2 regions of the Allobosea sp. 124 genome follow, and region 2 is predicted to be linked to the other one. Evidence: riboswitches for the same ligand, from Rfam matches in the RefSeq annotation. Region 2 holds a riboswitch; the other holds the start of a gene.
The links. Region 2 has a riboswitch for glycine ahead of gcvT (glycine cleavage system aminomethyltransferase GcvT). Riboswitches for the same ligand answer to the same signal wherever they lie in the genome.

Region 1: another riboswitch for glycine. It lies ahead of C8D03_RS15445 (L,D-transpeptidase); the one in region 2 lies ahead of gcvT (glycine cleavage system aminomethyltransferase GcvT).

Annotation. Positions count from the first base shown of each region.
Region 1 covers NZ_PZZM01000001.1:3,251,107-3,262,534, forward strand. The annotation lists gene C8D03_RS15395 (methyl-accepting chemotaxis protein) at 1-157, shown strand, start outside; gene C8D03_RS15400 (hypothetical protein) at 632-1,123, opposite strand; gene C8D03_RS15405 (hypothetical protein) at 1,287-1,487, opposite strand; gene C8D03_RS15410 (DUF3592 domain-containing protein) at 1,671-2,054, opposite strand; gene C8D03_RS15415 (hypothetical protein) at 2,131-3,672, opposite strand; gene C8D03_RS15420 (hypothetical protein) at 3,684-5,132, opposite strand; gene C8D03_RS26850 (hypothetical protein) at 5,129-5,827, opposite strand; gene C8D03_RS15430 (hypothetical protein) at 6,236-6,460, opposite strand; gene C8D03_RS26980 (hypothetical protein) at 6,493-6,615, opposite strand; partial or broken gene C8D03_RS15435 (IS1182 family transposase) at 6,975-8,292, opposite strand; gene C8D03_RS15440 (S24/S26 family peptidase) at 8,413-8,721, opposite strand; glycine riboswitch at 9,019-9,102, shown strand; gene C8D03_RS15445 (L,D-transpeptidase) at 9,231-9,974, shown strand; gene C8D03_RS15450 (lipocalin family protein) at 10,058-10,603, opposite strand; gene C8D03_RS15455 (YbcC family protein) at 10,766-11,428, opposite strand, start outside.
Region 2 covers NZ_PZZM01000001.1:497,242-508,669, forward strand. The annotation lists gene C8D03_RS02380 (L,D-transpeptidase family protein) at 1-544, opposite strand, end outside; gene gcvPB (aminomethyl-transferring glycine dehydrogenase subunit GcvPB) at 682-2,256, opposite strand; gene gcvPA (aminomethyl-transferring glycine dehydrogenase subunit GcvPA) at 2,256-3,596, opposite strand; gene gcvH (glycine cleavage system protein GcvH) at 3,761-4,135, opposite strand; gene gcvT (glycine cleavage system aminomethyltransferase GcvT) at 4,174-5,352, opposite strand; glycine riboswitch at 5,404-5,514, opposite strand; glycine riboswitch at 5,515-5,615, opposite strand; gene C8D03_RS02405 (hypothetical protein) at 5,724-6,335, opposite strand; gene C8D03_RS02410 (invasion associated locus B family protein) at 6,332-6,841, opposite strand; gene coxB (cytochrome c oxidase subunit II) at 7,239-8,123, shown strand; gene ctaD (cytochrome c oxidase subunit I) at 8,215-9,846, shown strand; gene C8D03_RS02425 (heme o synthase) at 9,990-10,937, shown strand; gene C8D03_RS26350 (hypothetical protein) at 10,934-11,107, shown strand; gene C8D03_RS02430 (cytochrome c oxidase assembly protein) at 11,107-11,428, shown strand, end outside.

The DNA of each region.
Region 1 (11,428 bases), 2.8 Mb from region 2:
CGAGCCTGCCCACCTACGCCAGCTCGCGGAAGCCGCCTTCGCGCAGACCCGGGCACCGGCTCCGCGCGCCGCATCTGCCACAGGAAGCTCCTCAGCGGCGCCGGTCAAGAAGGTCGCCAACAGCCGCACTGGCAGTTCTGGTTGGGAAGCTTTCTAAGAACCGAGCCAGCCGTGGATTGCGAGTGAGCCCATTTCGCCTGAACCTTTGCGAGTGGCCGATCAGTGACGCTCACTGATCGGCATGGCGACCGTGAAAACCCGAACGTGACCGAAACAATCGGCAAAGCTACCGCCGCAACTGGTGGGCTTTCGCGGAGCCCCGCTCTGAGCTGCGCCCGGCGCTCGACGACACAGAAAACCCTCAGACGGTCTCAAGGGCGACGCCGGACAGAGCCGTCGGCAAGGTGCCGCACGATGGCGAGCCCGCCGCTGGAGTTGGCAGTCAAATCGCTACGCGCTTAAAGTGAGCAATGCGTGACGCGCGGCAGTTCGACGTGAGTCCGTGTTGGTCTTCATACCGTAAATCGCATTCGAGATGCTTTGACCGCTTGCGCGGCAGTAGATCGGAAAGCCAATCGTCTCGTCGCGCGCGGAGGCCTTACGGCATGCCGCGCGGCCGCCTCCTTGATTCTCAGGCGAAATAGCGCGCCCAGACCATGAAGGCGCCGAACGCCGCGAAGGCGAAGCCCAACGGTAGCCCGGCCTTGGCGCCCAGCTCCTGCGTCTCGACGATCTCCTTCGGGTGCCTGGTTGAAACGATGAAGGGCGGACCGGACAATCTGGCGAAGGAGGCGCTGAATTCCGGCAGCAGGTAGCTCGGGAGCCGGCGGCTGCCATCCGCGCGCGCCGCCCCCCGCGCCAGCCATCGCGCCGGAGTGCCGCGCTTTCGGGAAGCGCTTGCATCCTCGGCGAACTCGCCCAGTACGAAGATCGGCGCGTCATGCCAGATATATTGCTCGACATAGCGGAAAAGGGGCCCGAACGTGCCCTGCAGATCATGCCGGATGCCGAGCCCGGGCGTGCCTTCGGTGACCAGCTCGGGTTCCTCGCCTGTCGGCGTTTCGCGGTCGCCGCGCCAGTCGCTCCAGGCCGAAGGCATCAGCGTGGCGCCGTATACGTCCACGCCGCATTCCGCCTTTCCGTCGAAAATTCGCAGGGGCTTCTGCGACTGCTCGTTGCGCACCCGCGACCACACATAGCCATCTTGCCGTCGGGCTGCTTCTCGCGTCGCGATTCCCAGACCTCGACCTGCCACCACGCGCAGGGCCTTCCGGTCAGTGGCGCTTTCAGCTTCGGCGCGGAAACCCGGCCCCAGACCAGATGCCCCCCTCGGCCAGCTCGGACATTGCGGTCGGCGGCAGATCGCGGATCGCGCGGGCGCTGCGCCTCGCCCACAGGGCCGCGACGATCATGACGCCGCCGAGCAGCGCTACCATCATCAACGCGAACAGGAAGACGCCGAGCGGAGCCTCGCGCAGGAAGGTCATGGTTCACGCTCCAGCAGTGCAGACGCGGACCATTATCGTGGAACGCGGATCGGCGATCATGCGATGGGGCTCCTATGGTTGCTTGAAAAAGCATCGGTGGAGAAGGTAAAATCACGTATCATACCAGTATATCATGTAATGTCAGCTCGATTTCGAAAAAATTAAACTCTATTGGCGGGCCATTTATCCTTTCAACTGCAGCCGGACTAGGGCAGCTCCGATAGCGGCCGCCAAGATGTTTTCGATGAGCGCGCCCGGACCCCAATCTATTACCGACAGACTAGGCGCAAAGGGTGCGTGGCGGATGGTCACGGGGCTGCCGACACCCAGACGGCCAGGAGAGAAGTAGTCTCCGATCCGCTGGGTTGTCCCGGTCCGAAGAGCGCCGTCGGGAAGGCGGAATTCGTAGGTGATGGCGAAGGCGTAACGATTCGGGATGAGTTCATTACGGTCACCCAGTTGGCGGCGGACATGCGTGATCCGGCCTAGCGTCTCGGTGCCAGTGAGCGCCACGAGCGGCGCGCCTATGCCCCAGATCATCAAGAGGATACCGAGCGCGCTCAGCAAGGCGTGAGCGGCTCGCCCGAAGCCCGGCTTTCGCTGCCTCCTGTCCCTCTTGGCTGGCGCGCCCATGGTTAGCGCTCTAGCGGCGAGGATTTGTCACGGTCGTGGTGATCTCTTTGATCTTCGGTATTGCCTTCCCGACTCCCTCTGACACCTTTCTGGCCCAGTCGATCATCCATTTATCATTGAGAATTTTGTCGTATGCGGCTCGTTTGGGATCGGCGCAGATTGCCAATGAGCGCTGCAATGTCTTGCGGGCGGAGGTGAAATTGCCCCCTCTCTCAAGCGCCAGAACCTCGCGCCACAGCCGGTCGGCCTCGTTGCGATTTGGCGAACCGGCCGCACAACTGGTATCGCGCCCCTGTTTGACGCCTGCCGATGCGCCGGCGTCTTTGGCCGATGCGGAAACGGGAGCGATGTCGCCCCGCAGCGTGCGACGATACTCCTCGAAATCCGATAGCTGCCGGCGATATTCCTCGGAATTGGCGCCATGCACGAGCCGCGTTGAAAGCAGACGTGACATCGCGGCGATGTGGCGTGGGTTGTCAGGATCGAGAACGCCGTCATTGCGCATCCGCTCCCGGATCGTTTGCATGAAACGGTCGAGATCGTAGACGCGGGTCTGCGGCCAGTCCTTGCCCCAGCGGTCCCGCGCCGTCGAGTCGAGCGCTTCGAGCATGGCGGTCGCTTCCGCCGCCGCCTTGGCGCTCGCTGCCCCGCGAATGGCGATAACGCGCTCGCGCTCGGCGCGCGCGTCGAAATTGCGGAGGATGTCGTCGATCACATCCGCCTCCTTGGCCTCCAGCAGGCGTTCGCGCAGGCGGTCGGAGAGTCCTGCGGTGGCGAGCCGGATGGCTTCTTCCTTCTCCGCTGCCAGCTCCATGCGGCGATCGCGGACGATGTAGGAATATACGCGATCGGACTCGAGCTTGCGCCGAATCTGCTCGCGCTCGTCGGCGTCCCCTTCGTTATAACGGCGATAAAGATCTTCAAGGCTATCGTCGGTGAATTTCTCGTTGGCGTATTTCATGACGCCGACCGCCGTCTCCCCGGCGGTAAAGATAGCCGCCGCAGGTGTCGCCGCGATGATCGCGCGCCCGGCAAATTCCATGGCCGCCCTGGTGTCGCCGCCGGCCGCCTGGCCGACGACGTCGGCGATCTCGTTGACCTTCTCGACACTGCCGAGCAACTCGCCCATCTGCCCGCGCAACTGTGGATCGGACAGCCCCGCGACCAGCTTCTGACCGAGCGCCAGCGCCACCTGCTGCCCGACGCCCTTCACCCCTTCGCGGTCGCCGAGGACGGTGGCTTTTGCCATGTTGTCGGCGAAGGTGTCGATCTCTTCAGCGGAAAGCGCGACCGTACCGAGCGCCCGCAACATGCGTTTGTCTGCGCCGGACCGATAGAGCTTCTTGTAGGCGGCAACGATGGCCCGCTTGCTTTGCGCCTTGATCACCTCCTCGCTCTTCTCGGCGACATAACGCTTGGTGGCGGCGATCATGTCCTGTGCGATGGTCGTCGACTGGGCGAATGCGCTGACGCAGGAGGCCAGCGCAGCCGCTCCCAGCAAGCCAAGCACCAAGGCGCGGGACGGGAGCGATCGTCGTGCGGAATGATCCATCATCGGCCTCCTCATCGGGTCTTTTCAAAAGGACGCACATCAAGGCCCTCGTATGGATCGCGGCTCCGGGCCTGCAGCGGTCCGACCGGCGACCAGCCTCCCGGAGGCGAGTCATTGAGGGTCAGGTCCGCCAGAAAAAGCTCAAGGATCGGCGCTCCGTCCTCGATCGGCTCGCCTGAAGCCCGATACGAAACCGAGATGCGGGAGCCGTCGGGATAGCCATCCTCAAAGAAAATGTGCTCGATCTGGCTGTTCGCGATCCTCTGCCGATACCGAACGGCAGGCGTATCCGCCACCACCACATGTTCGAGCTGCTTCACGCCCTCGCTCGGCATGGGCCGCGCTTCAGGCCACAGGAGAACCATGATCTCAGCCTTGTTGTCCGGGCGGATGAAGCCGATGGCGGCCTGGTCGGGATCGGCCCGAATTTCCCATTCCGCCGGCGCGCTGAAGGAGGCGCGGCCGAGAAACAGCCGCACATCACTTTGTTCCCGCACCGGCGGACCAGACCTTTTCTCCGTGGGATTGGCAGCGGACGGGGCCGCCTTGCCATCCCCTGGGTTTTCGGCGCGCGGCAGTTGCGGAACGTCCCTGAAGTTGACATCGATCTGGTCCTTACCCACCAACGCGACGTCGATGATCAGCTTGTCCCGTAAGGAAACGAAGGAAAACGCCGCGCCGCCGCCGGCTTTCAGCACGTCGTCATAAAGCGGCATGAAGAAATCGTTGGTGCGACCCTGCGGATCGTAGTCGAAGGTCATCGCAAACACCGGATGGCTCTGGTTGCGGCAGAGCATCGCCCATTCGATGCGCGCCTGCTTGCGCTTGCGGATGGCAGCGAGCGCCGGATGTGACCAGGAGGCGAGTGCAACGGCCTCACAGTCCTGTCCGAAATGTGCCGCGATCGCCTGCATCTGCGGCGAAAGCGGTGTCCGTTCGCGTTGCCGGGGCGCGACGGCCGCCGTACTTGGCGGTGCAGTCACCGCGCCGCTTTGGCCTGCCGCTCCCCCGAAGCGAACCCGAGCCAGGACGTCGTCGAAAAGGCGGATCGCAGCGGTCGCGTCGCGGCCGGGAGCTTCCAGCGAGATCAGGAGCTGGCGCCCGTCCTTCCGCTTTTCGTCAAGGACGACCGTAACAGTCTGCCCGTTCGGAAAGGAGGAATGCTTCCACGTCGCCCGCTTGCCGCCAACCGTGATTCGCTTGTGGGAGACGATGTCGTCGTAGCCGAGGATCGGTTCGTCCTGCACCCACCACTCGACACGCAATTCGCGCCCGGCGGAATCGGCCAGGATGATTGCGCGGTCGCGCGTGCTCGTTGCGCGCCAGTCTGCCGGGGCTTCGAACGTCACCTCTGCGAGTCGGTGGCCCGTCCAGGTCTGGGCACGGGCCGGCGTGGCCAGCGCCAAAAGCGCCCCGAGAGCTGCGAGCCCCGCAACGATGTTTGTCAAGAATGCCTTCATGTTTGCTCCCCCTCGGCCGCCATCGGCACGCCCTTCTTCTTCAGGACATGCAGGTGACGCTGCAACGGCTTCTCGAACGCTTCACGCTGGATGACAATGCTTCGCCCATCGGCGAGCTTCAGACCGACGCCCGTCGAATCACGCGCAAGCATCAATCCGCCTGCCGCCGTCAGGTGTCCGCTTGCCGCCAGCAATGGCGCAAGCACACGCAGCACGCGCGGCAGACCGCGGCGCCAAGGTTCGATCCATGCGATATCGGCGTAGCGGATAAGCTGGCGTCGCCAGGCGGTCGCGACCTCCAGCGCATCGTCTTCGATCCGCACCAAGCGGCTCGTATTTTCGGCTGCAACGGCGACCAGCACGAGGCCGCCAAGCGCCATGGGCCAGGTGATGATCGCCATGACATTGATGCCGGAGCGCGAAAAGCCGGCGTCCCCGCCTGCCCAGAACGGTAGAGCAATGACGAAGCCGGTCAGCAAATGGCAGAGGAGATCCGGCCCGATCACTGCCGGCAGACGATGCGGCGCGAGCGCGTCCTGCGGACGAGGCTTTGTCGGCAGAAACCAGATGATGATGAGGGCAACCGTCACCAAGACCGGCCCTAACAAGCCGCTCCTGATATGCACAAGACCGGTCACGAACAGTGTGAGACTGACAGCCCGCCCGAGATACGGAATCAACCCCTGATTGGTCACTATTGAACGCTTTCGCCATCCTGCCTTTGATGAGTATCGCCAGTTGCGCAAGGAATAATTTGTTAAAGATCAATCCCGTTGGAGCCTGACGAAAATCTAGGCGATGGACGGATTTGACCAAGACGGAGGCTGCTGCGAGGGCGACGATGGCTGTGAAGTTTAGCTTGATCTTCTCGCGTCGTAGGGCGACCCGCTTGAAGCGCTTGAGCTTGCCGACGGCCTGCTCGATGCGGGCACGCCCGCGATGGAGGGCTTTCGCGACGAAGCCGGGCTTGTCCTTCTCATTCGTCTTGTGCGGAATGACCGGGATGATGCCGCGTGTGGGCGGCCTGAAGCTGCACCGTCCAGGCCGGACTGAGTCCGCTGGTCTCGAGATCGTACACGATCAAGGAGGTCATTGCGGCGATCCTACTGCACGCTCTCGGAGCCGGTCGCGACCGGCGCCTTGCTCAGCTCGATGCCGAGATCGACGGAATCGAGATGCATGGCCAGCTCGACGAGCCAGGCTGTGCGCGAGCACTCGATGTCGCCCGGCAGGAAGCTCATCGTCTCGTAGATCTCGATCTTCTGCCCGAGCTCCTGCTCGTTACGGGCCGGAGCCTCGCCGATCAGCAGCGCGAAGATCCGCGCCATCGAGCGCGCGCCTTCCGCAAGCTGGCGGCTGTTCAGGCCCCCTGGTCCACATGGAGCCGGTCGCCGTCATGGTCGAGCAGCAGCGCATGCGCCAGCGCCGCCTGCCACATCGGGAACATTCCGGCATGTTCAGTGCTCAGTCTGTGCTCGCGCATACCGCGCAAGATCCCCGGCGGTTGGTCGCGCCTCATCCTCGGCTACCTTTGCGCCATCGTTCAGAGTCGTCATCGGAATTCCGTTTCGGTGCGAGAGCCCGGAATAGCTTCATCTGCTCATCCCCGGGGGGGCCCGTAAGCGGGTTCCGACAAGCCTTCTCTATCGTGCAGTACGGAAACGGACCCGGATGCATTGTCTTGCTCTTCGACGGAACGGACGAGTATGGCCGATTGTGTTGAAGAAGTCGGTGTCGGCGCCATTCGTGAGGAGCACGGGAGGGGTTGTGAGAGGGCCTTCTCCCTCATGCCGCCAGAGGCGACACTCCCGACGGCATCAACTTCGCCATTCTTCTGAGGTTCTAGGCGGTGGCTGCGAGGAGGAACTCGTCGCGGGCACCGCATGGTCCTCGCAGTCTCAGGCGGTCGAGTTTAAGGATGCGTTTCAGATGCGCGAACAGCATCTCGACCTTCTTCCGTTCGCGTCGCGAGGTGACGTAGGCATCGGTGGCAGCAATGTCGCGCGCCATGTCGCGGGCGCCCTCGCGGATGGAGCGCAGAAGCTTGCGGGCAGGTTCCTTCGGACAGCAGCGCGGCTTCAGGGAGCAGGCATCGCAGTCGCGCTTCCTCGCCCTGTAGCGCATGAGGCCTTCACGATCGATGCCATCGCGCGGCACCGCGAAGCAGCGGCGGAACTGCCGAAGCTCCTGGCCGCCCGGGCAGATGTAGAGATCGCGATCATGATCATAGGCGAAGTCGGACCGGCTGAAGGTGCCGTCCCGGCGCTGGGATTTGTCGAACACAGGGATATGCGGCTCGATCCCGCGCTCGTGCACCAGCCAGGCGAGATTCTCGGCCGAGCCATAGGCTGCGTCCGCGACCAGCTTCTCGGGCCAGGTGCCGAACCTGTCCTGGGTGCGCCCGATCATGGTTCGCGCGGCGCCGACCTCGGCCTGCCGCACGGCCGTAGTCGCCTCCACGTCCATAATGACGGCATGCTTGAGGTCGATCAGATAGTTCGTCGCATAGGCGTAGAAGGCCTGCCCGCCATGGGCCGCCGTCCAGCGTGCGGCCGGGTCCGCCGGCGAGATGAACTTCGGCACGACCGGCGTCGCCGCGCCGAAGGCGGCATCGTCCAGCACGGCCAGATACTCGCGCACCGCATGGTTGGCGGCCTCAGGCGCCAACCCATCCTTGCCGGGCGCCCCGTTCTGCAGATTGGCATCGGCCTTGATCAGGCTGGCATCGACCGCAAAGCCCTCGCCACCGACCAGCCCATCCGCCATGCTCGTCGAACCGTCGTCTCGAAGACCTCGCGCAGCAGATCGCTGTCGCGGAAGAGGCCGTGCCGGTTCTTCGAGAAGGTGGAATGGTCGGGCACATCGCCCTCGAGCCAGAGCCGGCAGAACCAGCGGTAGGCGAGGTTCAGATGGGCCTCGTCGCAAAGCCTGCGCTCGGAGCGGATGCCGAAGCAGTGGCCGACGATCAACATCCGGATCATCAGTTCGGGATCGATCGAGGGCCGGCCGGTGTCGCTGTAGTAGGGGCGTAGATGCGCACGAATGCCGGACAGATCAACGAAGCGGTCGATGGAGCGCCGCAGGTGGCCAGCCGGGACATGCCGCTCAAGCTGAACTCGTAGAACAGTGCCTCCTGTGCAACCGTCCGCTCGCCCATCATAGCGCCGCCCTCCACAAGGACGACTGAATCAGAACCTCAAGCTCGCAGCAACACCGACTTCTTCAACAAAATCGGCCCTTAGCAGACGATTGGAACGTCTGCTCCCAGGTAAGGTTGAAGCTACCGGTTGCCGACATCCGAGAGGTCCGATTCCGGGGGAAGCCTGGAACACCGCGCATCGTCCTGGCAATCTTTCAGCCGTCGTTGTTCGACCGCTCGATCCCGGTCGACCGGATCGTAGTCGGGGTAGCGCTGGTTGCCGAACGCGAGACTTTTGCGGGCGCCGGCAATGCGGATTAGCTTGATGCGGCGCTCACCGTTCACTGCAACGATAACGGCACCATCGCCGGCGACTACGCTTCGGTCGACCGTGATCGAGCTGCCGTCAAGGACGCCGACATCGGTGGCGCGGGCGCCGGCTACTGTCATGACGAAGGAGCGTTCTGGATCAGCGCGCGCGACAGCTCGACGGGGCATTCGGGTAGTCGTCCGCCCGCGAGGGAACCCCCGCGCATATGGCCTTCAGTTAGAAGGGCAGCAACAGCGGCGGGCCGTCTCACCCGAGGCAGGGCCGCCGGCGCAGCCCTCGCCGATATCCCGGACGCAATGAACCGCACGATTGTGGCGGATCCGGCTAATATCGTGAGATTTATACAACAGGGTAGAGTCGCCATGTTTCCGGCTCATTTTTCCACACATCCGCCTCAGAGCATCTTGATACCTCGATCCAGCAAAGCGGGAGAGCGTCGCAAGACCGCCGAAGGAGCAACCGCCCCGGAAACTCTCAGGCACCCGAACCGCTTGCTAAGAAGACTCTGAAAAGCGGAGCGACGCTCCCGCCCACGGTGTAAGTCGGTGTCGAGTGGTTCGGCCCGATGAAACTCTCAGGCCAATGACAGAGGGGGCTCGCGCATGTCATGCGCGGAAGGAGTTCCGTCATGTCTTCTACCGTCCCCCCGAGCGGCCGCGAACGTCTGCTCAGAAACCTCAAGTTCGTCGGCCTTCTGGCTGCTGCTCTGTCTAGCGCAGGATGTTCGCTGACACAGAGCGCGACCGCGCCAAGCCCGCCGGCGCTCGATCCGCAATACGTCGCGCTGTACGGTGAGATCGTCGGCGACAAGCATGTCATTGCGGCGACCGACATCTCGGTCGTGGACGACCAGTTCCTGCGCCGCGAAGTCGCTTACGATACCCGAGAGCAGCCGGGCACGGTCATCATCGATACTGAGGATCGCTTCCTGTACCTGGTGCGCGAAAACGGCAGAGCGATCCGATACGGGATTGGGGTCGGCGCGGACGGGATGAACCTGTCGGGCCGAACGACCGTGGGACGCAAGGCGGTCTGGCCCAGTTGGACGCCGACGCTCAGCATGATCAAGCGCGATCCGATCCGTAACGCGAAATGGGCGAAGGGAATGGCCGGGGGCGTCAACAATCCGCTCGGCCCCCGCGCGCTGTATCTCTACATAGATGGCCGCGACACCCTGTATCGCATCCACGGCACGACCGAGCCTCACACCATCGGCGATGCGGTCTCCAGCGGTTGCATCCGGCTGCTCAATCAGGACATCATGGACCTGTTCAACCGCGTTCCCGTGGGCGCCACGGTGGTCATCGCACCGAGGAGTTCGACACGATCGGCGAACGATTCAATTGGCAGCACGGCCCTCACAACGCTCTGATGCCGCGATAAGGAGCCCGCGCAAATTCATCTGCGCGGGCCTCGGCAGGGGTGGATGGCTCGGTGATCTCGACGGGAAGACGACTACTGCTGCGTCCGTCGAAGCAACTGCTTGTCGTAGCCCATCGCGCGCGCGCGGTTGGTCAACGCTTCGTATTGCCGTGTGTCAATTTTTTGGGCGCGCGTGAGTATCCAAAGGAATTTTCCCGAAGGCTCGCCGACCATGGACCAGGAGTAATCGTCCGCGCGGTCGAGGACCCAATAGTCGCTTTCGATCGGCCAGAAGAACGTTACCTTTAACTTTGAGCCATTTGATCCATCGACGACGCGCGCCGAAGCCTCAGCCGTCTTGAGCGGACCGTTCAAGCCGCCCTGACGGCAAGAGTTGACCACCGATAATGAGCCGTCCGGCTTTGTGGCGTAGTCGGCAGTGACACCCTCGCAGCCCTTCTGGAAGCTCGCCTCATAGCGGCCCTGCTCGTACCATTTGCCGACGTACCGGCTAAGTTTGACGGACTTGGCCGGCTGCGGGACGCTTGAGTTACCTACCGGCTGCGTCTCCAATGGATTGCAGGCGGTCAGCGTCAAGCCGGAAACCACGGCCAGCGTCATTAGGGCGATTCGATTCATTGCTAACCTCTCCAGCGACCGCTTGAGAAGGCCCTTGACTAACTACGGTTCCGGGGCGGGCCTCTATCAAATCCCTTCAATCACGACATCGGCATGTTCGACGCCTCGGGTTTTTCTAACGGATACCGGCCATCCTCGGATAGTCGCGTCCGCTCATGGGCTTCAGGCCGCCAAGCGCCCCGTATCGTTTTCAATCTGAAAATCGGTCCAGCCGTTCGTTGCATGGTAGCGCCAGGCCAGACGGCCCGCATCGTCCATCGTGAACAGCGTCAGCCAGCCGTGGTCGAATAGCGCCTGGAGATCCGGATGCTTCGCGAGGACGGCGAGAATCGCCTCGCGCGGGGCGGCGATGACGACCGAGAGGCGCAGCGGTTTATGGACAAGTGCTTCACCGTCATGGACCGACTGCCAGGGCAGCCCGCCGCGCAACAGGCCGCCATTGCCCTCGAAGACGCCGATCCCGCCGACGACGTTGTGCAGCAGCTTGTTGCCAGCGCCGAAGGCCAGCGGTGCGACGGCGGAGCCGTAATACTGCAGGCTGATCCAGCTTGCGACGACAACGGGCGCCGTCAGGATCAGCTCGAGCACCTTGAACTCGCTGTCGGCGCGCCAGTCATAGCTGTGCAGGAAGGCACGCCCCGCCAGGGAGGCCCCTGCCGTGTACCGGCGCGGCGCGGCGACGAAGGTCTTGCAGCCAGCCAGCCCCCATTCCGGCCGGACCTGAGCCCAGTCCCGGCCACGCCGGGCGACGTCGCCTTCGCCGGTCGCGCCGGGCAGGTGCAGCGCTCGCTCGGTCCGGGCGAGGCGTCCGGCGGACGCCAGCAG
Region 2 (11,428 bases):
CGACGATGGCGAGATGGCGGCGCTGGACCTTGCCGTTCTCGACCGCCTCGACGCTGGCGCCAGGGATATTGACCACCACGTAGCGCTCGGCGAAGGAAAAGCCGTTGCCCTTCAGTCGCTCAAGCGTCGCGGTGAGCTGGTTCAGCCGCACCTCGACCGGCGTATTCATCGCCTTCAGCGTAAGGCGGCCCACCGTTCCGAGATCGGACAGGCCGTGGCGGATCTGGAAGCGCTTCACCGCCGCGACGACGGCGGCATCGTAGAGATCGCCTGGCAGCGCGTCCGGCGGCAAGTCGCCGCTGAGCATCAGGCGCTGCTTCAATGCCACGACATCGGGCCCCTGTGCGTCCGGCTTCAGCGCGGTGGCGCTCGCCGGCACCTTCGGCCAGCCGCCGCGACCGGCGATGTCCTCATGCGCGATCAGCGCCTCGAGCGTGCGGTCATAGGTGTTGGGGCCGTAGCTCGGCTCGTTGGCGCGCGCAGTCGCCGCCCCCAGCAACAAGGCGAGAGCAGCGACGGTAGCTTTGACGAAACGCACGGCCATGGACGTAAAATCCCACACTGCGTCAGTGACGCATGACGGAAGCATCCCTCGCACATGGTCAAGGAAGCCTTAAGGCAGCGCGGGGATTTCCGTATCGGAATGTTGCTGGCGGCCTGCGCCGCCAGCAAGATCGCAACTTACTCCGCGGCTTCCGCGACCGGCGCAGGCCTGACCCATTTCAGCACCGGCTGGCGGGCAGCGCGGGTCTCGTCGAGGCGGCGGATCGGAGCGTGATGCGGGGCGGCCGTGAAGCGCTCCTTGTCGTTGCCCTTCGCGGCCATGGCGAGATCACGCAAAGTCGCGATGAAGAGATCGAGCGAGGCCTTCGATTCCGACTCGGTCGGCTCGATCAGCATCGCGCCGTGGACGACAAGCGGGAAATACACCGTCATCGGATGGTAGCCCTCGTCGATCATCGCCTTGGCGAAATCGAGCGTCGAGACGCCCGTGCCCTTGAGCCATTCATCGTCGAACAGCGCCTCGTGCATCGAGGGGTGGTCCGGGAACGGCAGCGACATCAGATCCGACAGGCCGGCGCGGATGTAGTTGGCGTTGAGGACGGCGTCCTCGGAGGCCTGCTTCATGCCGTCGGCGCCGTGGCTCAGCATGTAGGTCAGAGCGCGGACATACATGCCCATCTGGCCGTGGAAGGCGGTCATGCGGCCGAAGGGAGCGTTGCCCTGCGGGGCGTCGGCCGCGTTCTCGACAAGGCGCGGCGTGCCGCCCTCGACATGGATGAACGGCACGGGCGCGAAAGGCGCGAGCCGCTCCGAGAGCACGACGGGACCGGCACCCGGGCCGCCGCCGCCATGGGGCGTCGAGAAGGTCTTGTGCAGGTTGATGTGCATGGCATCGACGCCGAGATCGCCCGGCCGCGCCTTGCCGACGATCGCGTTGAAGTTGGCGCCGTCGCAGTAGAAATAGGCGCCGGCCTCATGCATCGCGGCGGCGATCTCGACAATCTGCGGCTCGAAGATGCCGCAGGTGTTGGGGTTGGTCAGCATGATCGCAGCGATGTCGGGCCCGAGCAGGGCCTTCACATCCTCGACCGCGACGGTGCCGTCCGCACGGGCCGGCACGGAGCGCACCGAAAAGCCGATCAGGGCTGCGGTCGCCGGGTTGGTGCCATGGGCCGATTCGGGAACCAGCACGACGGTGCGGGTGGCGCCCTCGCCCTTGGCGGCGATGGCGGCCTTGATCGCCATCATGCCGCAGGCCTCGCCATGGGCGCCGGCCTTCGGCGACAGCGCCACCGCCGGCATGCCGGTCAGCGTCATCAGGTAATGCGAGAGTTCGAGCATGACCTCGAGCGCGCCCGGCACGGTCGAGACCGGCTGCAGCGGGTGCACGTCGGAGAAGCCCGGCAGGCGCGCCGTCTTCTCGTTGAGGCGAGCATTGTGCTTCATCGTGCAGGAGCCGAGCGGGAAGAGCCCGGTGTCGATGCCGTAGTTCTTCTGGCTCAGGCGGACGTAATGGCGCATCGCCTCGGGCTCGGAGAGGCCGGGCAGGCCGATCTCGCCCTGGCGGGCATGCTGGCCGAGACGCGCCTTGAACGGCGCCGGCTTGTCGATGTCGACGCCCGTGGTCTCGTGATGGCCGATCTCGAAGATCAGCGGCTCGATCTGCTGGAGCGCCTTGTTGCCGGTGAAGGTGGGGTGTTGCTCCTGGGCAGACGCGGTGCCCTGGGTGGGACGTCCCTGACGGTTCAGCATCACAGCACCTCCGCGAGCGCCGCCACGAAGGCCGCCCGATCTTCATCCGTGTTGATTTCGGTCGAGGCAACCAGCAGCAGGTCGTCGAGACCCGCGGTCGGCAGCAGGCGCGAGACCGGGACGCCGCCGAGGATGCCCCTGGCCGCGAGCGCCTCGACGACCTGCGCCGCCGGCTTGCCCAGCTTCACCGTGAACTCGTTGAAGAAGCTCTCGTTCAGCACCGAGACGCCCTTCACGCCCGCGAGCAGATCAGCGAGCTTGACCGCATTGGCGTGGTTGACCTCGGCGAGGCGGGTGAAGCCGGCCTGGCCGAGCAGCGTCATGTGAATGGTGAAGGCGAGCACGCAGAGGCCGGAATTGGTGCAGATGTTCGAGGTCGCCTTGTCGCGGCGGATATGCTGCTCGCGGGTCGAAAGCGTCAGCACGAAGCCGCGCTGCCCATCGGCGTCGACCGTCTCGCCGCAGAGCCGACCTGGCATCTGGCGGATGTATTTCGACTTGGCGGCAAAAAGCCCGACATAGGGGCCGCCAAAATTCAGCGCATTGCCAATCGACTGGCCCTCGCCGACGACGATGTCGGCATCCTGCGCGCCGGGCGGCACGACCGCGCCGAGCGAAACGATTTCGGTGAAGACCGCGATCAGCAGGGCGCCATGGGCATGCGCCTTGTCGGCGATCGGCTTCAGGTCGCGCAGATTGCCGAAGACATCGGGCGACTGCACGACGACGCAAGATGTCGTGTCGTCGATCTGCGAGAGGATGTCCTCATTGGCGGCGACATCGGGCTTGAGCGCGACGATATCGTCATTCGCCATCTCCGACAGCGTCCGGACGACCGCGGTGTAGTGCGGGTGCAGGCCGCCCGACAGCACCGCCTTGCGGCGCCTCGTGACGCGATGCGCCATCAGCACCGCCTCGCCGGTGCCGGTCGAGCCGTCATACATCGAGGCGTTGGCGACCTCCATGCCGGTCAGTGCCGCGACCTGGGTCTGGAACTCGAAGAGATATTGCAGAGTGCCCTGCGCAATCTCGGGCTGGTAGGGCGTATAGCTGGTCAGGAACTCCGAGCGCTGGATCAAGTGGTCCACCGTCGCCGGGACATGGTGCTTGTAGGCGCCCGCCCCGACGAAGAACGGCACCGAGGACGCCGCGACGTTGCGCGCCGACATCCGGGCCATGATGCGCTCGACCTCGAGCTCGCCCTTGGCGCGGGGCAAGTCCAGCGGCGCCTTCAGCAGCTTGCCGTCAGGCACATCGGAGAACAGCGCGTCGACATCGGGCACGCCGATGCGCGCGAGCATGTCCTCGCGGTCGGTGTCGGTCAGGGGGAGATAGCGCATGAGAGCTTTCCGGGACGATGTGAAGTGCTGGCGTCTTGTCGATCTGCAATGTCATCCCGGACGGAGCGAAGCGGGGAGCCGGGATCCATTCCTGAAGCGTTCTGGAATGGATCCCGGATCGGCGCAGCTTTGCCGCTTAGCCGGGGTGACCAAACTGCCGTCGATCAGAGCGTCTTGATGTAGTTCTGGTACTCGGCCTCGCTCATCAGGCCTTCGAGTTCGGCCATGTCCTTGAGCTTGAGCTTCAGGAACCAGCCCTTGCCGGCCGGGTCCTCGTTGACGGCGCCGGGCGCGGCCTCAAGCTCGCCATTGACCGCGACGACCTCGCCGGAGACCGGCGCATAGACCTCGGACGCCGCCTTGACGCTTTCGACCACGGCAGCCTCGCCGCCCTTGGCGACGGCCTTGCCGATCTCCGGGAGCTCTACGAAGACGACGTCGCCGAGCTGGCCCTGGGCGTAGTCGGTGATGCCGACCGTGCCGGTGTCACCCTCGATGCGGATGTATTCGTGGTCCTTGGTGTAGCGGGTCTCGGCCATGGGATCAGTCTCCGGAAAGGACAGCGGTTGTTTGGGGATCAGCGCTTGTAGCCGTTGGGCACGAAGGGCATCGCGGCGACGACGGCCGGCAGCGGCTTGCCGCGCACGATCAGATCGAGCCGGGTGCCGGGCGCGCTGTGGGCCTTGGTGACATAGCCCATGGCGCAGGGCGCGTTCAGCGTCGGGCCGAAGCCGCCGGAGGTGACCTTGCCGACGATCTCGCCCTCGGGCGTGGCGATCTCGGCGCCCTCGCGGGCCGGCGCCCGGCCTTCCGGCAGCAGGCCGATGCGGATGCGGGTGACGCCTTCCGCGAATTCGCGCTGGATGCGCGCAGCGCCCGGGAAGCCGCCTTCCTCGCGCCGGCGCTTCTGGATCGACCAGGTCAGCGCGGCCTCGACCGGAGAGGTCGTGGTGTCGATGTCGTGGCCGTAGAGGCAAAGCCCGGCCTCGAGCCGCAGCGAATCGCGCGCGCCCAGCCCGATCGGCTTGACAGTGGCGTCGAGCAGCAGCGTGTCCCAGATCTCGCCGATCTTCGCCGCCGCGGCGGAAATCTCGTAGCCGTCCTCGCCGGTGTAGCCGGACCGGCTGACATTGGCCTTGATGCCGGCGACCTTCATGCTGCGCGAGGTCATGAAGCCCATCCCGGCGGCTTCGGGCGCGATGGCCGCCAGAGCCGCTTCGGCAGCCGGACCCTGAAGCGCGATCAAGCCGCGGTGCTCGGCCTTGATCAGCTTCACATTGGTGGGCAGTCGCGCCTCGATATGGGCGTAGTCTTCGGTCTTGCAGGCTGCATTGACGACCAGATAGAGCGCGCCGTCCTCATCGGGATCGATCGACCGCGTCACCATCAGATCGTCGAGGATGCCGCCCTCCTCGTTCAGGAGCTGCGAGTAGCGCTGCTTGCCCGGTGCGAGATTGACGATGTCGGCGGGTATCAGGGCTTCGAGCGCACGCGCCGTGGTCTCGTGATCGGGCCCGACCAGAAAGCACTGCCCCATATGCGAGACGTCGAACAGGCCGGCCTTCTCGCGCGTCCAGTTGTGCTCGGTCAGGATGCCGGTCGGATACTGCACCGGCATGTCGTAGCCAGCGAAGGGCACCATGCGGGCGCCGAGCGCGACATGGCGCGAATGCAGCGGAGTCTTGAGAACGATGGCCTCAGGCGCAGCCGGGACGGCGGCAACATTAGCATCGGCAACATCGGCGTCGGTAGCCATGGACGGCCCCTTCCAGAGTCGAGCGCAAGCCCCGGACGGAACTGTCCGGAACGCGCCCCCTCTGTCTTGGAACCTGAGAGATTTCCCCGTGCCGGCATGGTGGCGCCGGACAGGTTACACCCGTCGGTGGGCGGAGTTTCCCCCGCCGCTTTCCAGAGTGCCAGTTCCCACGCGGTCCGTTTGCCTGAGCGTTTCCGGGGCGGTTGCGCCTTCGGCGCCGGGCTCGGACGACGTCCGGACCCGGTCTCTCCCGCGGGGATGTTGCGGCTATTGGCAGAGATACAAGACGCCGCGTCTTAGTCAATCGCGGCGCTGCCTCGTTTGGCGGCAATCAACGCCAGTCTTCGCGTTGCGGCCGTCTCGCGCCGCGCCTAACGGCGGCGCGAACGCGCCGGCGTGGCCGCGCCGGCGCCCAGCCCGACGATGATCTCGACGTCGCCGCGGCCGGCGGGAACCACGATGCCGTCCTCGACATGCGAGAAATCGACGCCGCCCTGGCCGGAGGCCACAGTGCCGCCGACGCGGGCGGAGCGGCGGGCGATCTGCGTCGTGCCGCGCGAGACCAATGTCGTCAGCGTCGCGCCATAGCTGCCGGCGCCGCCGGCGGGCCCGAGCAGGACGCGCCCCTCGACGCCGACCTTGAGGCGGAAGCCGCCATTGCCGGTGGGCGTGCATTCGCGCGCGACGTTGAGGATCGAGATCTGGTGGCGCAGGCTGCCGCTGTCGGGGCCGGACTGGGCGCGGACCGCGGCGCCGCCATCGGCGATGATGACCTCGGGGCAGATGAACTGCTCGTCCGGGTCGTCCTTCGGCAACTGGTCGGGCGGCGGCGGCGTCGTCGACTGGAACATCAGGACATTGCCCAGCGTCTGCATCGTGCTTGGCTGGCCGGAGGAGGAGCCGGAAGAACCGCAGCCGGCGAGGCCGAGGCAGAGAAAGGGCAGAGCCAGCAGGCTCGGCCGACGAAGCAGCGCATCACTCACGGCAGGGTCTCCACGCCGGGGCCAAAGCCGTTGAGGGAAACGGGCACGCCCACCCCCTCTTCCGGCGTCTGAAACACGATGAAGGTGGCGCTCTTGCCGCCCTTGAGCTGGCCGAGCAGGGCATCGTCCATCACCACCTCGGCAACGCAGCCCGTGGTCAGGCAGCGCACGAAGCCGGCGCGGCCGATGTCCTTGTCGTCGATCTTGAGGCCCAGCCCCGACGGCAGCAGCACGCCGAGCGGCGCGACCACGCGCAGGAGCCTGCTCTTCTGGTCGGCCGTCTTCAGCACGATGACGAGAAGCGTCAGATTCGGCCTGTCCTCGGCCGCGACGTTCTGAACGAGCGCGCATTGCTCCGTCTTGGCGCCGGGCGGCACCTCGCAGCGCATCTGCCAGTCGCCATGCGTCGACTTGACCGCGCCCTGGGCCAGCGCCGGGCCGGCGGCCAGAGCGGCGCCAGCCAGCGCGAGAGCCGCCGCGCAGACAGGTCCGATGATCCTACCCATCCTTGCGATTCCTCCAAACCGACGCCCTGCCGCCGGACATACAACCGAAGTTAAGAGCGGAATTCAGGCGGAAAGCCGGCTCCCCGCCGCGAAATCCCGCTTTGCCCCCGCAGTGGATTGCGTTGGGACCATGCAGGCCCGGTCCTGTCAAGGAGAGAGCGGCCATCACCGGGCCACCGCGGGCCGACCTCGCGCGATTATGCCGCACGGGATGCGCCGGCACCCCGCATTGCCCCACTGGCGCAAGCGTGATCTTTGATTTATCGCAATCCCGAAGAGCAAGGTGGCCTCGCGGTCGCACTCGCCACGCATGGAACAATTCCCGTCATCAGCGCCCCGGTGGACGCTTCGTGATGGGCGGCCCATGCAGGGCATGACAAGGAGCTATGTCGGATCGATGCGATTTCTGAGCAGGACCCTAGCCACCGTGGCCGCATCGGCCCTCGCCGCCGCCGCGGCGACGATGCTCCCCGACAGCGCCATGGCCGGAACCGGCATGCCGAGCCCCTGGCAGTTGAACCTGCAGGGCGCGGCGACCGAGGTCGCGCACTACATCCACTGGTTCCATGACTGGCTGAACGTGATCATCTTCGTGATCACGATCTTCGTGCTCGGCCTGCTGCTCTACGTGGCCTGGCGCTTCAACGAGAAGGCCAACCCGGTTCCTTCCAAGACCACGCACAACGCCCTGCTCGAGGTCGCCTGGACGGTGATCCCGGTGCTGATCCTCGTCGTGATCGCGATCCCCTCCTTCCGCCTGCTGAAGCTGCAGCTCGAGATTCCGCAGGCTGACATCACCATGAAGGTGACCGGAAAGCAGTGGTACTGGTCCTATGAATACGCCCAGGACGGCGGCGCCTTCGGCTTCGATTCGCTGATGCTCGACGAGAAGCAGCGCGCCGAGGCGATCGCAACCAAGAAGATCGCGGCCGAAGAGGCTCCGCGTCTGCTCGCCGTCGACAACGAGGCGGTGGTTCCGGTCGGCAAGGTCGTGCGCGTGCAGGTCACCGGCGCCGACGTGATCCACAAGTTCACCGTGCCGTCCTTCGGCATCAAGATCGACGCGATCCCGGGTCGCCTCAACGAGACCTGGTTCAAGGCCGATCGCGAGGGCATCTATTACGGCCAGTGCTCGTTCATCTGCGGACAGAACCACGCCTATATGCCGATCGCCTTCCGCGTCGTCAGCCCGGAGCGCTACGCCGCCTGGCTCGCCGAATCGAAGCAGAAATTCGCCAATGCCGGCGATGCCGCCGGCAAGGTCGCCGCCGCGACCAAGTGAAAGCCGTTAACGTGCTGCGGGCCGCAAGGCCTGCGGCGAACCTGATTTGACTGACTGTCGCGAAGCGATTTCGCACGAGGAGACCAAGGCGATGGCAACAGCGGCTCCGCACGCTCACGCCCACGGACATCACGACGAGGAACACGCCCATCCGACCGGATCGCGGCGCTGGCTGATGTCCACCAACCACAAGGACATCGGCACGCTCTACCTGATCTTCTCGATCATGGCGGGCCTGGTCGGTGGTTTCCTCTCGATCATGATGCGCATCGAACTGCAGCAGCCCGGCCTGCAGATCTTCGCCAACGGCCAGAGCTACAACGTTTTCGTCACCGGCCACGGCCTGATCATGATCTTCTTCATGGTCATGCCCGCCGTCATCGGCGGCTTCGGCAACTGGTTCGTGCCGCTGATGATCGGCGCGCCGGACATGGCGTTCCCGCGCATGAACAACATCTCGTTCTGGCTGACGGTCGCCGCCTTCGTGCTGCTGATCATGTCGATGTTCATGGAAGGCGCCCCGGGCGCGCATGGCGTCGGCACGGGCTGGACGATCTACCCGCCATTCTCCTCGGCCGGGCACCCCGGTCCTTCCGTCGATTTTGGCATCTTCGCGCTGCATCTCGCCGGCGCGGCCTCGATCCTAGGCGCGATCAACTTCATCACCACGATCCTGAACATGCGCGCGCCCGGCATGACGCTGCACAAGATGCCGCTGTTCGCCTGGGGCGTGCTGGTGACAGCCTTCCTGCTGCTGCTGGCGCTGCCGGTGCTGGCCGGCGCCATCACCATGCTGCTGACCGACCGCAATTTTGGCACGACCTTCTATGACCCGGCCGGCGGCGGCGACCCGATCCTGTACCAGCACCTGTTCTGGTTCTTCGGCCATCCCGAAGTCTACATCATGATCCTGCCGGCCTTCGGCATCGTCAGCCACATCATCTCGACCTTCTCGAAGAAGCCGATCTTCGGCTATCTCGGCATGGCCTACGCCATGGTCGCGATCGGCGTCGTCGGCTTCATCGTGTGGGCGCACCACATGTACACCGCCGGCCTGTCGCTCAACACGCAGCGCTATTTCGTGTTCGCGACGATGGTCATCGCGGTGCCGACCGGCATCAAGATCTTCTCCTGGATCGCGACGATGTGGGGCGGCTCGATCCGTTTCACCGCGCCGATGCTGTGGGCAGTGGGCTTCATCTTCCTGTTCACGGTCGGCGGCGTCACCGGCGTGGTGCTGGCCAATGCCGGCGTCGACCGCTCGCTGCATGCGACCTATTACGTGGTGGCGCATTTCCACTACGTCTTGTCGCTGGGCGCCGTGTTCGGCATCTTCGCCGGCTTCTACTACTGGTTCCCGAAGATGAGCGGCTACATGATCCCCGACTGGATCGGCAAGCTGCACTTCTGGATCGCCTTCATCGGCGCCAACCTGCTGTTCTTCCCGCAGCACTTCCTGGGCCTCGCCGGCATGCCGCGTCATTATGCGGACTATCCGGACGCGTTCGCGGGCTGGCATTTCTGGTCGTCGATCGGCTCCTACATCTTCGCGGCCGGCCTGCTGGTCTTCTTCTACGGCGTGTTCGTCGCCTTCTCGAAGAAGGAACTCGCCGGCGACAATCCGTGGGGCGAAGGCGCGACCACGCTGGAGTGGACCCTGTCCTCACCGCCGCCCTTCCACCAGTTCGAGACGCTGCCGCGCATCACCGGCTCGGACCACTGATACGAGGAGGCGGCGGGCCCCACCGGCCCGCCGCCACCCCTCTCCCGAGCGCCCTCCGCCAGGGCTTTCCGGAGACGGGCGGCCCAGCCGCACACAGCCGACGGCGCATGCGTGCGCTTTCAGGAATCGAGACGACGAAGTTCATGTCCGCTGCCTTCGACACCCGCACCGACGGCGTTGCCCTGACCTCCACCGGCGAGGCGCGCGATTTTTTCGCGCTGCTGAAACCGCGGGTGATGTCGCTCGTCGTGATCACGGCGCTCGCCGGCATGGCGACGGCGCCGGGCTCGGTGCATCCGGTGATCGCGCTCGCCTCGCTGCTCGCGATCGCGGTCGGCGCCGGAGCCTCCGGCTGCCTCAACATGTGGTACGACGCCGATATCGACGTGCTGATGAGCCGCACGGCCAAGCGCCCGATTCCGGCCGGCCGCGTGCTGCCCTCCGAGGCGCTGGCCTTCGGCCTGACGCTGTCGATCGGCGCTGTGCTGGTGCTCGGGCTCGTCGCCAATGTGCTGGCGGCCGGGATGCTGGCCTTCACGATCTTCTTCTATGCCGTCGTCTATTCGATGTGGCTGAAGCGCTGGACGCCGCAGAACATCGTCATCGGCGGCGCGGCCGGGGCGTTTCCGCCGATGATCGGCGAGGCCGTCGTCACCGGCGATCTCGGCTGGCACTCGGTCGTCCTGTTCGCAATCATCTTCCTGTGGACCCCTCCGCATTTCTGGGCGCTGGCGCTGGTCAAGTCGGCCGATTATGCGCGCGCCGGCATTCCGATGATGCCGAATGTCGCCGGCCCGGCCGCGACGCGCCGGCAGATCGTGGCGTATTCGCTGGTGATGGCGCCGGTCGCCGTGCTGCCGGCCCTGATGGGTTTCGGCGGGCTCGCCTATCTCGTCGTCTCGGTCACGACCGGGCTGGCGATGATCGCGCTTGCCATCCGCGTCTGGCGGACGACCGAGGGCGAGGCAGCGGTCAAGGCCTGCTATTCGCTGTTCGGCTTCTCGATCCTCTATCTCTTCGGGCTTTTCGCCGTGCTGCTGGTCGAGAACGGTCTCGGCCTGATGTGGGCTCTGCCAAAGGTGTTCGGATGAGCGAGCCGCGCAAACAGCCGGTCGCGCCCGCCGCCTTCTCGCCGGAGGATATGGCGCGCCGCAGACGCCGCTCGATCGCTCTGGCGCTCGTGCTCGGCGGGCTCGTGGTGTTCTTCTTCGTGGTGACGCTGGTGAAGACCGGCCCAGCCATCATGAACAGGCCGCTGTGATGAGCGCCGCCCGTCCCGCCCCGCAGACACCAAAAAATCTCGGCCGCACGGCGCTGATCTGCGCCGGCGTCGCCATGGGCATGACCGGGCTCTCCTTCGCGGCCGTGCCGCTCTATGACATGTTCTGCAAGGCGACGGGCTTCGGCGGCACGCCGATGACGGGAACGGCCGGCGCGGGCACGATCCTGGACCGGACGATGTCGGTGCGCTTCGATGCCAATGTCGCGCCGGGGCTGGGCTGGAAATTCGAACCCGAAAGCCCCGAGATCAGCTTACGCGTCGGCGAGACCAAGACGGTGTTCTACAAGATCACCAACCGCA